DNA from 3 places in the Flavobacterium mesophilum genome. Region 1 is predicted to be linked to each of the others. Evidence: riboswitches for the same ligand, from Rfam matches in the RefSeq annotation. Region 1 holds a riboswitch; each other region holds the start of a gene.
The links. Region 1 has a riboswitch for S-adenosylmethionine ahead of AAYQ19_RS00775 (redoxin domain-containing protein). Riboswitches for the same ligand answer to the same signal wherever they lie in the genome.
Positions count from the first base shown of each region.

Region 2: linked by a shared signal. The riboswitch ahead of AAYQ19_RS09700 (homocysteine S-methyltransferase family protein) and the one ahead of AAYQ19_RS00775 (redoxin domain-containing protein) in region 1 are both predicted to bind S-adenosylmethionine.
Region 3: linked by a shared signal. The riboswitch ahead of AAYQ19_RS09775 (alpha/beta fold hydrolase) and the one ahead of AAYQ19_RS00775 (redoxin domain-containing protein) in region 1 are both predicted to bind S-adenosylmethionine.

Region 1 is NZ_JBCPXZ010000001.1:205,061-209,329, reverse strand. Features, by position in the region: gene AAYQ19_RS00790 (SDR family NAD(P)-dependent oxidoreductase) at 1-536, shown strand, start outside; gene AAYQ19_RS00785 (nuclear transport factor 2 family protein) at 538-987, shown strand; gene AAYQ19_RS00780 (NAD(P)H-dependent flavin oxidoreductase) at 1,004-2,089, shown strand; SAM riboswitch class I at 2,329-2,429, shown strand; gene AAYQ19_RS00775 (redoxin domain-containing protein) at 2,723-3,712, shown strand; gene AAYQ19_RS00770 (aminotransferase class V-fold PLP-dependent enzyme) at 3,769-4,269, shown strand, end outside.
Region 2 is NZ_JBCPXZ010000003.1:172,367-176,635, forward strand. Features, by position in the region: gene AAYQ19_RS09695 (hypothetical protein) at 1-695, opposite strand, end outside; gene AAYQ19_RS09700 (homocysteine S-methyltransferase family protein) at 719-1,723, opposite strand; SAM riboswitch class I at 1,996-2,112, opposite strand; gene AAYQ19_RS09705 (NAD(P)/FAD-dependent oxidoreductase) at 2,336-3,388, opposite strand; gene AAYQ19_RS09710 (precorrin-2 dehydrogenase/sirohydrochlorin ferrochelatase family protein) at 3,484-4,065, opposite strand; gene cobA (uroporphyrinogen-III C-methyltransferase) at 4,214-4,269, opposite strand, start outside.
Region 3 is NZ_JBCPXZ010000003.1:189,202-193,470, reverse strand. Features, by position in the region: gene AAYQ19_RS09790 (O-acetylhomoserine aminocarboxypropyltransferase/cysteine synthase family protein) at 1-47, shown strand, start outside; gene AAYQ19_RS09785 (homoserine dehydrogenase family protein) at 286-1,374, shown strand; gene AAYQ19_RS09780 (hypothetical protein) at 1,936-2,136, shown strand; SAM riboswitch class I at 2,326-2,434, shown strand; gene AAYQ19_RS09775 (alpha/beta fold hydrolase) at 2,514-3,497, shown strand; gene thrA (bifunctional aspartate kinase/homoserine dehydrogenase I) at 3,500-4,269, shown strand, end outside.

The DNA of each region.
Region 1 (4,269 bases):
AACAATTAGTTAAATTAGCAATTGAAAAATTTGGTTCGGCAGATGTTTTGGTTAATAATGCTGGAATTTTTGATAGCAAGCCATTTTTAGAAGTTGATGAAACGTATTTGGATAAGTTTTTGACAACCAATTTAAAAGGAACCTATTTCACCACGCAAGCAGTAATTCCTCAAATGTTGGAACAAAAAGATGGTGTTGTCATCAATATTGGGACACCCTTGGTAAATCACGGTTTGGGCGGATGGCCGGCTTCAGCACCAGTTTCGAGCAAAGGCGCAATTCATGCACTTACAATTCAATTGGCGGCTGAATTTGGGAAACAAAATATTCGCGTAAACACTGTCGCTCCTGGCGTAATCAGAACGCCAATGCACGGTGATAAAGTTGACGCAAACGGAGGTCTGCATTTACTAAACCGAGTTGGAGAAATTGACGATGTTGCCGAAATGGTTTATACTGTTGCTAAAAGCAATTTCATTACCGGCACAATCATCAATGTTGACGGTGGAAAAGGAGCAGGACACAACTTAAATTAAAATGAAACCTATTTTATTAATTGCTTTTATGCTCTGGACTTTTCAGGGCATAAAAGCTCAAAATACAATTAAAATGGAAAATCAAGCCGAAATTGCTGCTATTAAAGATGCAGTTGAGAATTATTATTTTAAAGGAATTTACGAAGGCGATGTGATGCTTTTGGGAAGTATATTTTATCCGGGAAGCTTTATTTTTGGAGATGTGAAAGGGCAACCTTATTTTAAAACTGCTGATCTTTACTTAGATGGAGTGAAAAACAGACAAAGTCCGAAAGATTCAGGAAAACCTTTTAAAGGCGAAGTATTAAATATAAAAGTCGTAAATTCAATCGCCATTGCAGAAGTTAGTCTGAAAATGTACGATTTTAATTATCGGGATTTTTTATCTTTCCATAAAGTAAATGGAAAATGGCTTATCGTCAACAAAATGTTGACTGACTTAAGTGAATAATTTTAAATTTTAAGTGATGTGGTACAATACAAAAGCATCGGAATTGTTAGGAATTCAGTACCCGATTTTGCAAGGGCCATTTGGCGGAAATCTTTCAACACCAGAACTAACCGCGGCAGTTTCTAATGCTGGCGGTTTGGGCGGTTATGGCGCATATACGATGAGTCCGCAGGAAATTTATGAAGCAGATAAACAAATAAAAGCCTTAACCAGCAAACCGTATAACTTAAATCTTTGGGTTTCGGATTCGGATATGGATCCAAACGGAATTACAGATGGACAATATGATAAAGCAAAAGAGCTATTCAAGCCTTATTTTGATGAAGCGGGAATTCCGTTGCCAGAAAAACCAGCGCCGTTTCAATCCCGATTTGAAAATCAATTGCAAGTGCTTCTAGATATTCGTCCGAAAGTTTTCAGTTTTATGTTTGGAACACTTTCTCCGGATGTTTTGGAACAATGCAAGAAACTTGGAATTGTAACCGTTGGTGCGGCAACAACTTTAGATGAAGCTATTTATTTAGAAAATTCAGGTGTTGATATGATTATCGCTTCTGGATTTGAAGCGGGCGGGCACCGGCCTTCTTTTTTGGCTTCTGCCGAATCATCAGTAACGGGAACTTTTGTTTTATTGCAATTAATCAGAGAAAAAGTAAAGGTTCCGGTTATTGCAGCAGGAGGAATTGCAAATGGCAAGGGAATTGCCGGAGCATTAGCTTTAGGAGCGAGCGCCGTTCAGATCGGAACTGCATTTTTAGCCACTGAAGAATCAAACGCATTGCCGATCCATAGAGAAATGTTATTTTCAGAAGGATCAAAATACACCACTTTATCGCGCGCTTATACTGGAAGGCTAGGGCGTGGTATTTCAAGCCGAATTGCAAAAGAAATTTTAGGAAAAGAAGCATCAGTGTTGCCATTTCCATTACAAACTACTTTTATGTCTCATTTACGAAAAGCGACTTTAGAACAAAAAAAATGGGATATGATACTTTTTTGGGGAGGCCAAATTTCGCCAATTTTAAAGCATAGAAGAGCAGGGGAGTTGATGCATTCTTTAATTGAAGAAACTACAACGTATTTTGACGAATTGAAGAAATAATTACTTAATAATGCTATTCTTGAAGATTAAGTAGAACTCATTTCAGTATCGAAATGAGTTTTTTTTGTGGGTTCCTAGTAAGTTTTAATCTTAAAAAACAAACATTTAAAGGTTTTTAAAATGTTGTTTTTAAGATGGTTATTTCATTCTTTAAAAAATAATTCAAAAAAATCAATTTAAAACTATACTAATTCGGTAGAATTAATATATATTTGTAACGCAGAAAACATCTGCAATGATACTTATCCAGAAAGACTGAGGGAGTAGGCCCAATGATGTCTTAGCAACCTGTTGCTAAATAAGGTGCTAAATCCTTCCCGCCTTGCGGGACAGATAAGGAAGATTTCCAAAGTGAATCTGAGTAAGGTCATCAATATTAAAATTTATTTTTTCAAAAATGAAAACCAAGTCAGTTGCTTCTCGAACTTATTCAGATCGTTTGAATTTATTCTTTCCAGAAAATAACGTTATGGTTTTCCGAATGCGACCACGTTAGATTTTCTTCTTTTTCAATTCTTTAAAATTATATAAAAAGGACTTTGAAATAAAGTCTAGGAGAATTCTATTGCCCAATTTTAAGTAAAAAATCACATTTAAAAACAAAACATATTAATCACTAAAAATTAAATTACCATGAAAAAAATACTATTAGGCTTAGCGTTCTGCTTTGGAATCGTCCAAACTCAGGCACAAGAAAACAATTTGCAATTAAAAGGAACTGTTGTTGATACGGTTGCGCAATATGTATATCTGCAAAAATTTCACAATAAGATGTTTACCACAATTGATTCGGCAAAAGTGAAAGATGGGAATTTCAGTTTTAAAACCAAAGTTAAAACCCCAGAATTATACGGATTAAGCGTGAATACTGCCAGTTCTCCATTGTATGTTTTTCTTGAAAAAGAGCCTATTACGGTAAAATTGAGTCCGAAGAAATATTATTCTACTTCAGTTGTAACAGGTTCAGCTTCTCAAGATTTATTTGAAACGTACAAAAAGAGCAACGATATAGAAATCAGCAAATTCATTACGTCAAACCCTAAATCTATAGTTGCAGCTTATGTTTTGTACAGAAACTGGTCATATCGATTGACTCCAGAACAAATCACACAAAACATTGCTTTATTGGATAAAAGCCTTCACACGACTTCTTATGTGAAAGAACTAAAAGATCTTGCTGTTGTGTTGGATGGACTAGCAGTTGGAAAAAAAGCTCCTGATTTTACTGCCAATAATCCAGAAGGAAAGCCAGTTCGTCTTTATGAAAATTTGAAAGGCTATACACTAGTTGATTTTTGGGCTTCTTGGTGTGGACCTTGCCGAAGAGAAAATCCAAATATTGTGGCGGCGTATAAGGAATTTCATGATAAAGGATTCAATATTATTGGAATTTCATTGGATAAAAAGAAAGAAAACTGGGTTAAGGGAATTCAGGATGATAATTTAACCTGGACACACGTTTCTGATTTGCTTTTTTGGAATAGTGCCGTTGCTAAATTATACGGTGTACGTGCAATTCCAGGAAATTATTTAGTGGATTCAAAAGGAATTATCGTTGCTAAAAACCTGCATGGAGAAGAATTGCAAGCGACATTAAAAAAGCTTTTGGAAAATAAAATCTGATCATCTAAAAGAATTGAAATTAAGAATACAATCGTTAATTAAAAAATGACAAGGAAATGAATGCTATTGAGCCAACAACAAAACCAACAGAGCCTGAATGTTACTTTTCTAAATTTAGAGAAAACACACTAGGAGTTGAACATACTTTCGAATCGGTTTACGGAGAACAGAATCTGATTTATGCAGATTGGGTTGCCAGCGGAAGATTATACGTCCCGATTGAAGATATTATGCTCAATAAAGTTGGTCCGATGATTGCCAATACGCATTCGCTTTCAAGTCAAACAGGAAAAGCTTCCACTTTTGCATATCAGCGCGCTCGAGAGATTATTAAAAAAGCAGTAAATGCTCATGATTCAGATGTTTTGGTAGCAACTGGAAGTGGCATGACTGCTGCTTTGTCCAAACTGCAGCGTATTATGAAGTTGAGAAATAATTCTGAAAATGAAGCAGACAAACCTGTCGTTTTTATTACGCACATGGAGCATCATTCGAATCAGGTTTCATGGTACGAAACGAATGCGGATGTTGTGATTTTGCCTCCAGACGAAAACAAT
Region 2 (4,269 bases), on a different contig from region 1:
TGTCTATTATTATCATCTTCAAGACCTCTAGCTGTATCCCAATGCCCACCGTCATTAAATCTAATAAAATATGATTCTTTTTCAGGTTGTTGTGTATTTGGATTTATAGGCTGAATATAATTTATAGACTGTATTTCAGACAATGAATATGACTTATCTGAAAAAGTTAAAAAATCATTTAATACAATCTTTTCTTTATAAATATCAACCGAATAATCGGATAGTAAAATCAAAAGCAAAACCGATCCTATTCCTGATATCCAAGTCATATAATTTAATACTCGCATACCATCAACACCCGTTTTTAAATCTGAATACAACATAAATTGATTATAGTCTTCTTTAAAAATAAGTTTATAAATTAACGTCATTGGAATTCTAATTAATCCAAAAGACAAAACTAATGCTGGCATATACCACATTAACCTACTTGTACCAATATGATATATAATTTCAGGATTGTTCACTTTAGTCGAATAAAAAATAATCGAAAACAGCGAACCTATTAAATATGTTATTCCTGGAATTAATATAAATATCAAAACCGCAGAAAATAAATCCCAAATTTGATACTTACCTCTTAACGTATTTATATCAACGTTTAAATTACCTTCTGGCTTTTTATATGGAAAAATCTTTGCAAGTATAGACATTACTACTATTATGCTGATACTTGTTAACGCTCCTACTGTCATATTAATTTAAATCGAAAAACAAGTTATTCAAAAACCGGCGCTACACGTGGCTTATAATCCTTCGCTACTTCTGCCATTAATCGGATATGATCTGGAGTTGTTCCGCAACAACCACCAATGATATTGATTAAATTATCCTCTAAATATTCTTTGATGAATGCCTGAGTTTGTTCTGGAGTTTCATCGTATTGTCCGAACGCGTTTGGCAATCCCGCATTTGGGTGTGCTGAAACATTAAAACTTGTATTATGAGCTAATGTTTTTAAATACGGTTTCAACAAATCGGCTCCTAAAGCACAATTGAAACCAACACTTAATAACGGAATATGTGAAACTGAAATCAAGAACGCTTCAACTGTTTGTCCAGAAAGTGTTCTTCCTGAAGCATCAGTAATTGTTCCTGAAACCATGATTGGAATATCAAGATTGCGTTCTTCTTTTACTTCTTCAATGGCGAAAAGTGCTGCTTTTGCATTTAGTGTATCGAAAATCGTTTCTACTAAAAGTAAATCGCAACCTCCGTCCATTAGGGCTTCTACTTGCTCTTTGTATGCAATTCGCAAATCGTCAAAAGTTACGGCTCTGTAGCCTGGATCGTTTACGTCTGGTGACATACTTGCCGTACGGTTTGTCGGCCCGATTGAACCGGCTACAAAACGTGGTTTTTCTGGATTTTTTGCTGTGAATTCATCCGCAACCTCTCTCGCCAATTTAGCCGATTCGTAGTTTAGTTCGTAAACCAAATCTTCCATGAAATAATCGGCCATACCGATTGTTGTTCCTGAGAAAGTATTGGTTTCTACGATATCTGCTCCTGCATCAAAATAAGCAGCATGCACGGCACGAATTGCCTGTGGCTGTGTCAGGGATAATAAATCGTTGTTTCCTTTTAGCGGATGCGGGAAATCTTTGAAACGCTCGCCACGAAAATCTTCTTCTGAGAAGTTGTAGCGTTGTAACATAGTTCCCATTGCTCCATCAAGGATTAGGATATTTTTCTTTATTGCTTCTTGAATTGTAATCGACATATTTTTTCCTTTTAGATTCTAAGACACTAAGGTTCTAAGATGCTAAGTTTTTTAATTCTAATTAATTCCAAAAGTGCACTATTGCTGGCTCTTTAGCCCCGATTGAAGTGGAAATCCTTTTGCTTTTTTCTTTAAAAAGCAAAAGATTGCAACGAAAAGCGGGAACTATTGACTGCAAAAATGCGCCAATGATTCGCTCCTTACCGAAATTGCTTTCGGTAAATTATTTGTAAGTTGTTTAGAAAAGTTTTGAGAAATACTAGAATGTATTTGTGTTATCTATCTTAAATACCTGTGTTTATGGTAAAAAGTAGAATTTAGCACCTTCTTTATAGTAAAGGGTTGCTAAGGTTTCATCGGGTCTATCCCTCCGCCTTTCGTGATAACGAACAATAAATTTTAAGAACAGTGCAAAGGTATGAAATGACAATACGATTTGCAAATGTTTTTTTTTAAGTTGCTAAGATTCTAAGATACTGAGTTTCTAAGTTTTTGAAAAGCGACTAAGACTCTAAGTTTAAAATTTTGTTTCATAAAAAAAAAGCTCAAACTTATAGTTTGAGCTTTCTATATAAAAATCTTAGTAGCTTAGAAACTTAGCATCTCAGTAACTTAGACTATCGCTTTAACAACTGCCTTCGGCGCCTCTTTACGAGTTCCGTCGAAACCGTCTACTCCAGATACTGTAGTATATTTCAATACGTATTTTTTACCTGGGTTGATGATTGAATAAGCAGCCTGACACATTAAAGTTGCTTCGTGGAAACCACAAAGAATCAATTTTAATTTTCCAGGGTATGTGTTGATGTCTCCAATTGCGAAGATTCCAGGAATGTTTGTTTGGTAATCTAATGCATTGTTTACTTTAATTGCATTTTTCTCGATTTCTAATCCCCAGTCTCCAATTGGACCTAATTTTGGCGTTAATCCGAAAAGTGGGATGAAATAGTCGCAATCAATTTTACGGTGTGCTCCGTTTTCTTCGATATCTAAAGATTCTACGTGCTCAGCACCGTTGATTCCGATAACTTCTGCTGGAGTAATTAATTTGATTTTTCCAGCTGATTTTAATTCCTGTACTTTTTCTACAGAATCTAAAGCTCCTCTAAATTCGTTTCTACGGTGAACTAAAGTTACTTCTGAAGCTACGTTTGCCAAGAAAATTGACCAGTCTAATGCTGAATCTCCTCCTCCTGCAATAACAACTCTTTTATCTCTGAATTTCTCAGGATTTTTGATGAAGTATTTTACTCCTTTATCTTCATAAAACTCGATATCTTCGATAAGTGGCTTACGAGGCTCGAAACTTCCTAAACCTCCTGCGATTGCGATAACTGGCGCGTGGAATTTAGTTCCTTTATTAGACGTCACAATAAAAGTTCCGTCTTCTTGCTTGTCGATTGTTTCAGCACGCTCTCCTAAAGTAAAACCAGGCTCAAATTGTTTGATTTGCTCCATTAGTCCGTCTACAAGATCTCCGGCTAAAACTTCTGGGAATCCAGGAATATCATAAATTGGCTTCTTAGGATATAATTCTGAAAGCTGTCCTCCTGGCTGCGGTAAAGCATCTAAGATATGACATTTTAATTTCAATAATCCTGCCTCGAAAACGGCAAATAAACCTGTTGGTCCTGCTCCAATTATAAGTATATCTGTTTTAATCATTACGGTTGTTGTTTATAATCATTCTTAATAATACAAAGAAACGAATAATTTATTCTTTATTCAATGATTTTTATCATTCATTTCTTTGGAAATTTTTACTCTCTATTTTTTAATGAAGAAGTGATTTCATTCATTCTTTTTACCTTATCTTCAAAATTGCCTTTTAGCGTCTTTCGGTATTCGTTCAGATTCTCAACCATTTGATTGATATCTTCCGGAATTACTTCTTCGAAAAACTCTCGAAGCCTTTTGGCTGTTGTTGGCGATTTTCCGTTGGTTGAAATGGCAATTTTTACATTTCCTTTTGTTACAATGCCACCCAAATAATAATCACATAAATCTGGCGTATCGGCGATGTTGCAAATCAAATAACGCTTTCTGGCTAAATCGTACACTCTTTTATTGACTTCAAGATTATCTGTACAAGCAATTACCATATGGCGCTTTTTGAGCATTTTCCTTTTGAACTTCGATTTTGTCAATTTTATCGAAGGATGTTGCTCTGCCAGAACTTTTATTTCTAAATGAAATTCTTTTGCTACTACCTCAACATTTGCATTCGGACTTGACTTTAACAAGAAAGAAAGCTTTTCCAGACCTACATTTCCTCCGCCTACAATTAATACATTTAAATTGTGAAGCTTTAGAAATATTGGATATAATTCGTTTTGTTCCATTTTAATCTTTTGTTTCATCAAAAATAATGAATCTCAAGTTTCCCAAGGTTGAAACCTTGGGCTATGTTTTTCATTTCTTTGTCTACATCGGGTTGAAACCCGACGCTACAATATGAATCGTTCCTTCGGAACTTTATCATCAAACCGTTTATTTTTTTCCAATAAATTGGTTCTGACGGAACATTTTATCTAACTCCTTTTTTT
Region 3 (4,269 bases), on a different contig from region 1:
TTTTCGAAAGCATTACGCAAGCGCAGTACAGTATCAATAAAAATTAGGTTTTTTTGTTTTTTGTTTGAAAAATTGCCTTTAGCGGTGTGGTGCCGCTAAGGGTGATTTTTTATGAATAAAACCACTATAAAATTTTTAAACCATATAAGGAATATAAGTCCATTTAAAGTGGACGCTCAAATTTGGAGGATTTACTTGGACGCATTGCTTGCGTCGTTATTGCGCATCTTTACTAAAATGAACTTATATTACTTATATGGTAAAAAACAAAAAATGCGAGAAATTATGTCAAAGCTTAAAATAAATATTATTCTTTTTGGGATTGGGAACATCGGAAGCACTTTAATCAATCAGATTATTGAAAGTCAAGAGTTTTTTCTGCAAAGCAAAAATGTCGATTTTCATTTTCCAATAATAACCAATTCAACAGTTGCTTTTTTTGAGAAGGAAGGTGTTGGGTATTCGTGGGAAACCAATTTTAGAGAATTGGCCGTTCCTTTTAGAGTCGAAGATATTGTTCAATTTGCAAAAGAAAATGAATTTGAGAATTTGATTGCTGTTGACGCGACAGCTAGTGATGAACTCATTGGTCATTATAATACGCTGATTGAAAACGGATTCAATATTGTGGCAGTAAATAAAAAAGCCAACACGCTTCCAATTGATCTTTATAAAAAGCTTAGAGAAAATCTAAAAAAGTACGACAAGGAATTTTTGTATGAAACTTCAGTTGATACCGGATTTCCGGTTTTGCAGACTTTAAGAGATTTGTATTATTCGGGCGAAAAAATCACGAAGATCAGGGGTGTTTTTTCAGATCATCTGAGTTATGTGTTCAATAGATATTCTGCAGAAGAAAATTCTTTTTCAGCTATTTTGAAAGATGCCAGCCTTCTCGGATTGATGCGTTCTACTTTTAAAGAAGACTTGTCAGGAAATGATACCGCTCGAAAATTATTGATTTTGACGCGCGAAATAGGAAGAGAGTTCGAATTAGCCGATATAAAAATCAATCCTATTATAAAAGAAGAACATTTAGAGAAAAACGGAATATTAAATAAAGAGGCCATTGACAAATCATATAAAATTGCAAAAATCACTCAGGCCGAAAATCATGTGTTGCGATATGTAGGTGAATTTGATGTTGCGAAAAACAGGCTTGAGGTGAAATTGGTTTCAGAACCTATTACATCAGCAATTGGTCAGTTGAAAGGATCAGATAGCATTTTTGAAATTTATACGCAATCTTATACGAATGTTCCAATTGTAATACAAAGCGCATCACCTACAAAACAGGCAATTTCAAGAGGAATAATTGCAGATATTTTAAAAGTTGCTGAAAAAATTAAAAATAAGGAAGCAGTCTGGCTTTAAGTGGTTTTTCGATATTAGGAAAAAAGTTCTTTGAAAGATTGAAACAGAAAAAGTTAGTTAATTTTTGTAGGATAAAACTGTTGTTTTGTTGAAATGTGATTTTGTAAGATGTTTTTTGACGAGAAAAAGATGTTTTTTAACGTTTTTTTAGAAAAAATAAGCTTTTGTAACTTGGTTTATTCAAAAAAAAGTCGCAAATTTGTAAGACAAGTAAGGTATGTTAAAAACAGGCGCTTAATTGTTAAAAAATAAATGACTATTTCCTTTTAGATCTTAATCAAATCTAAAAGTTTATTAAAGAAAAGTAAATGCAAGATTTTATTAAAATAGAATTCAAATCACAGATGAATAAGTCCCTACAGATGAACAAGATGTTTAACGTCGCACGTATTTGTGTATGCGTCTGTTGATACTAAAAGTATATATAAGTTTCTATAAAAACTTAAACCCTTTTGGTATTAAAAATCCAAAAGGGTTTTTTTATTCATTTTGATTACCATAACACAGATTTAAAGAAAAAGTAAAGATTATAAAACGCAAACTAACTTAAACTTAAATATCATGAGCACATTAAACTACTTAAGAAAAAAGATTTCAACTTTCAAAAGCATCAAAAATGAAAGAAACAATCCGCCTCCAACAAATGAGTTGATCCACCCAAGTTTCGGAATCACGGAGACAGATAAAAAAGAAGTGAGAAAAGAACCAAATTCTTTATTATTCTTGATGTATTCAAAAGAAAATGAAACGCTTTTTATCTAAATCAAAAAGCATCATAAAATAGGGTAAAACCCGCTTAATTTTACTGGGCAGTTTGTTCGGTAATTTTTTGCGTATAATAAATTCTGATTTAAGTATGTTTAAGAAATTATAGAATCAGTTTCGATAAAATTTGCTTGTTTAAGAAATTAGTAGTTAATTTGCACCTTTAAGTTCAAAAACGTATTGAAAATGTTATAAAGAAAGGAGGAGGGATTAGACCCGATGAATCCTTAGCAACCCTTCGTTAATTCGAAGAAGGTGCTGCATTCTACCACGCCCAAACGTGGAAAGATAACAACAAGAATTTTTCTAGTTTCAAACTCTAGACTTTCTTTCTAATATTTCCACATACAAATCAATAATAAAAAGATTTGAAATTGGAAAATATACCCAATCCTATTATAATTCAAGATTTCATCACAGAAAGTGGTGCAATATTTTCATTATTACCGTTAAGTTTTACGCTTTCTGGCTTGCCTTTGCATACAGCGCCAATTGTTTTGGTCAATCATGCTTTGACAGGAAATGCGCAAGTAACTGGCGAAAACGGATGGTGGAATGATTTGATTGGCGACGGAAAAACAATTGACACCAACAAATACACCGTTTTAGCATTTAATGTTCCAGGAAACGGAAATGATTCATTTCTAATCGATAATTATCAGGATTTTACAACCAGAGATGTTGCACGCATTTTTATCAAAGGTTTAAAAGCGTTAAACGTTGAAAAAGTATTTGCAGTAATCGGCGGTTCTGTTGGTGGCGGAATTGCTTGGGAAATCTTGGCATTGGAACCAAACATCACAGAACATTTAATTCCGATTGCAACCGACTGGAAATCGACCGACTGGATGATTGCAAATTGTTACCTGCAGGAACAAATTCTGAACAATTCATCCCGACCAATTGAGGATGCCAGAATTCATGCGATGCTTTGTTATCGATCTCCTGAATCATTCAAAGAAAAATTTCAGCGAACCATCAATCAAGATCTTTTGATTTTTAATATCGAAAGTTGGCTCGCACACCACGGAAAAAAATTGCAACAAAGATTTCAATTGGCATCCTACAAATTGATGAACCAATTGCTCAAAACCATAGACATTACTCGAAATAGTGAGGATTTTGAAACCTTAATGTCTAAAACGCCGGCATCGATTCATATTATCGGAATCAATTCGGATTTGTTTTTTACGCCAAAAGAAAACCTGGAAACGTATCAGGAATTAAAAAGGTTTAAAGACAATGTTTTTTACAGCGAGATTGATTCGGTTCACGGACATGACGCTTTTTTAATCGAGTACAAACAATTAGATCATTTACTTGCCGATATTTTTAAGGCAGAAACAATAGCAAAATAAAAATGAAAGTATTAAAATTTGGAGGTAAATCGTTATCGAATGGAGAAGGACTTAACAAAGTCGTTTCAATCATTTCAGACAAAGTAAATCAAGGCGAGCAAATTGCCGTAGTTGTTTCTGCACGCGGTAACGCGACAGATGAATTAGAAGATATTTTAAGAATTGCCGCTAAAAACGGAAATTATAAGCCATTATTGGAAAGTTTCAAAGCGTATCAAACTTCAGATTATCCAGAAGTTGATTTGTCTGAAGAATTCAATATTTTGGATAAACTTTTTGAAGGAGTGAGCCTTATTGGCGATTACAGCAGTAAAATTAAAGATCAGATTCTGTCGAAAGGTGAATTGCTTTCGGCTAAATTATTGACTGCGATTTTGATCGAAAAAGGAATTCCTGCGAATTTTGTTGATACAAGAGAATTATTAAAAACTGATTCGAAATTTGGTGATGCGCAACCTTTGGAACAACTTTCAAAGAAAAACGTAATCAATTATTTCAAGCTTCATAATGGAGAAACGGTGAATATCGTTACAGGTTTCATTGGTTCAAACAACAATAACGACACTACAACTTTAGGAAGAAACGGAAGTAATTATACGGCTTCGTTAATTGCGAATTATTTAAATGCTGAAGAGCTTCAAAATTTTACGCACGTTGACGGAATTTACACAGCGAACCCTGATCTAGTTGCTGATGCTAAAAAAATCGAATATTTGTCGTTTAATGAGGCGAATGAGTTGGCAAATTTTGGTGCAACAATTCTGCATGCAAA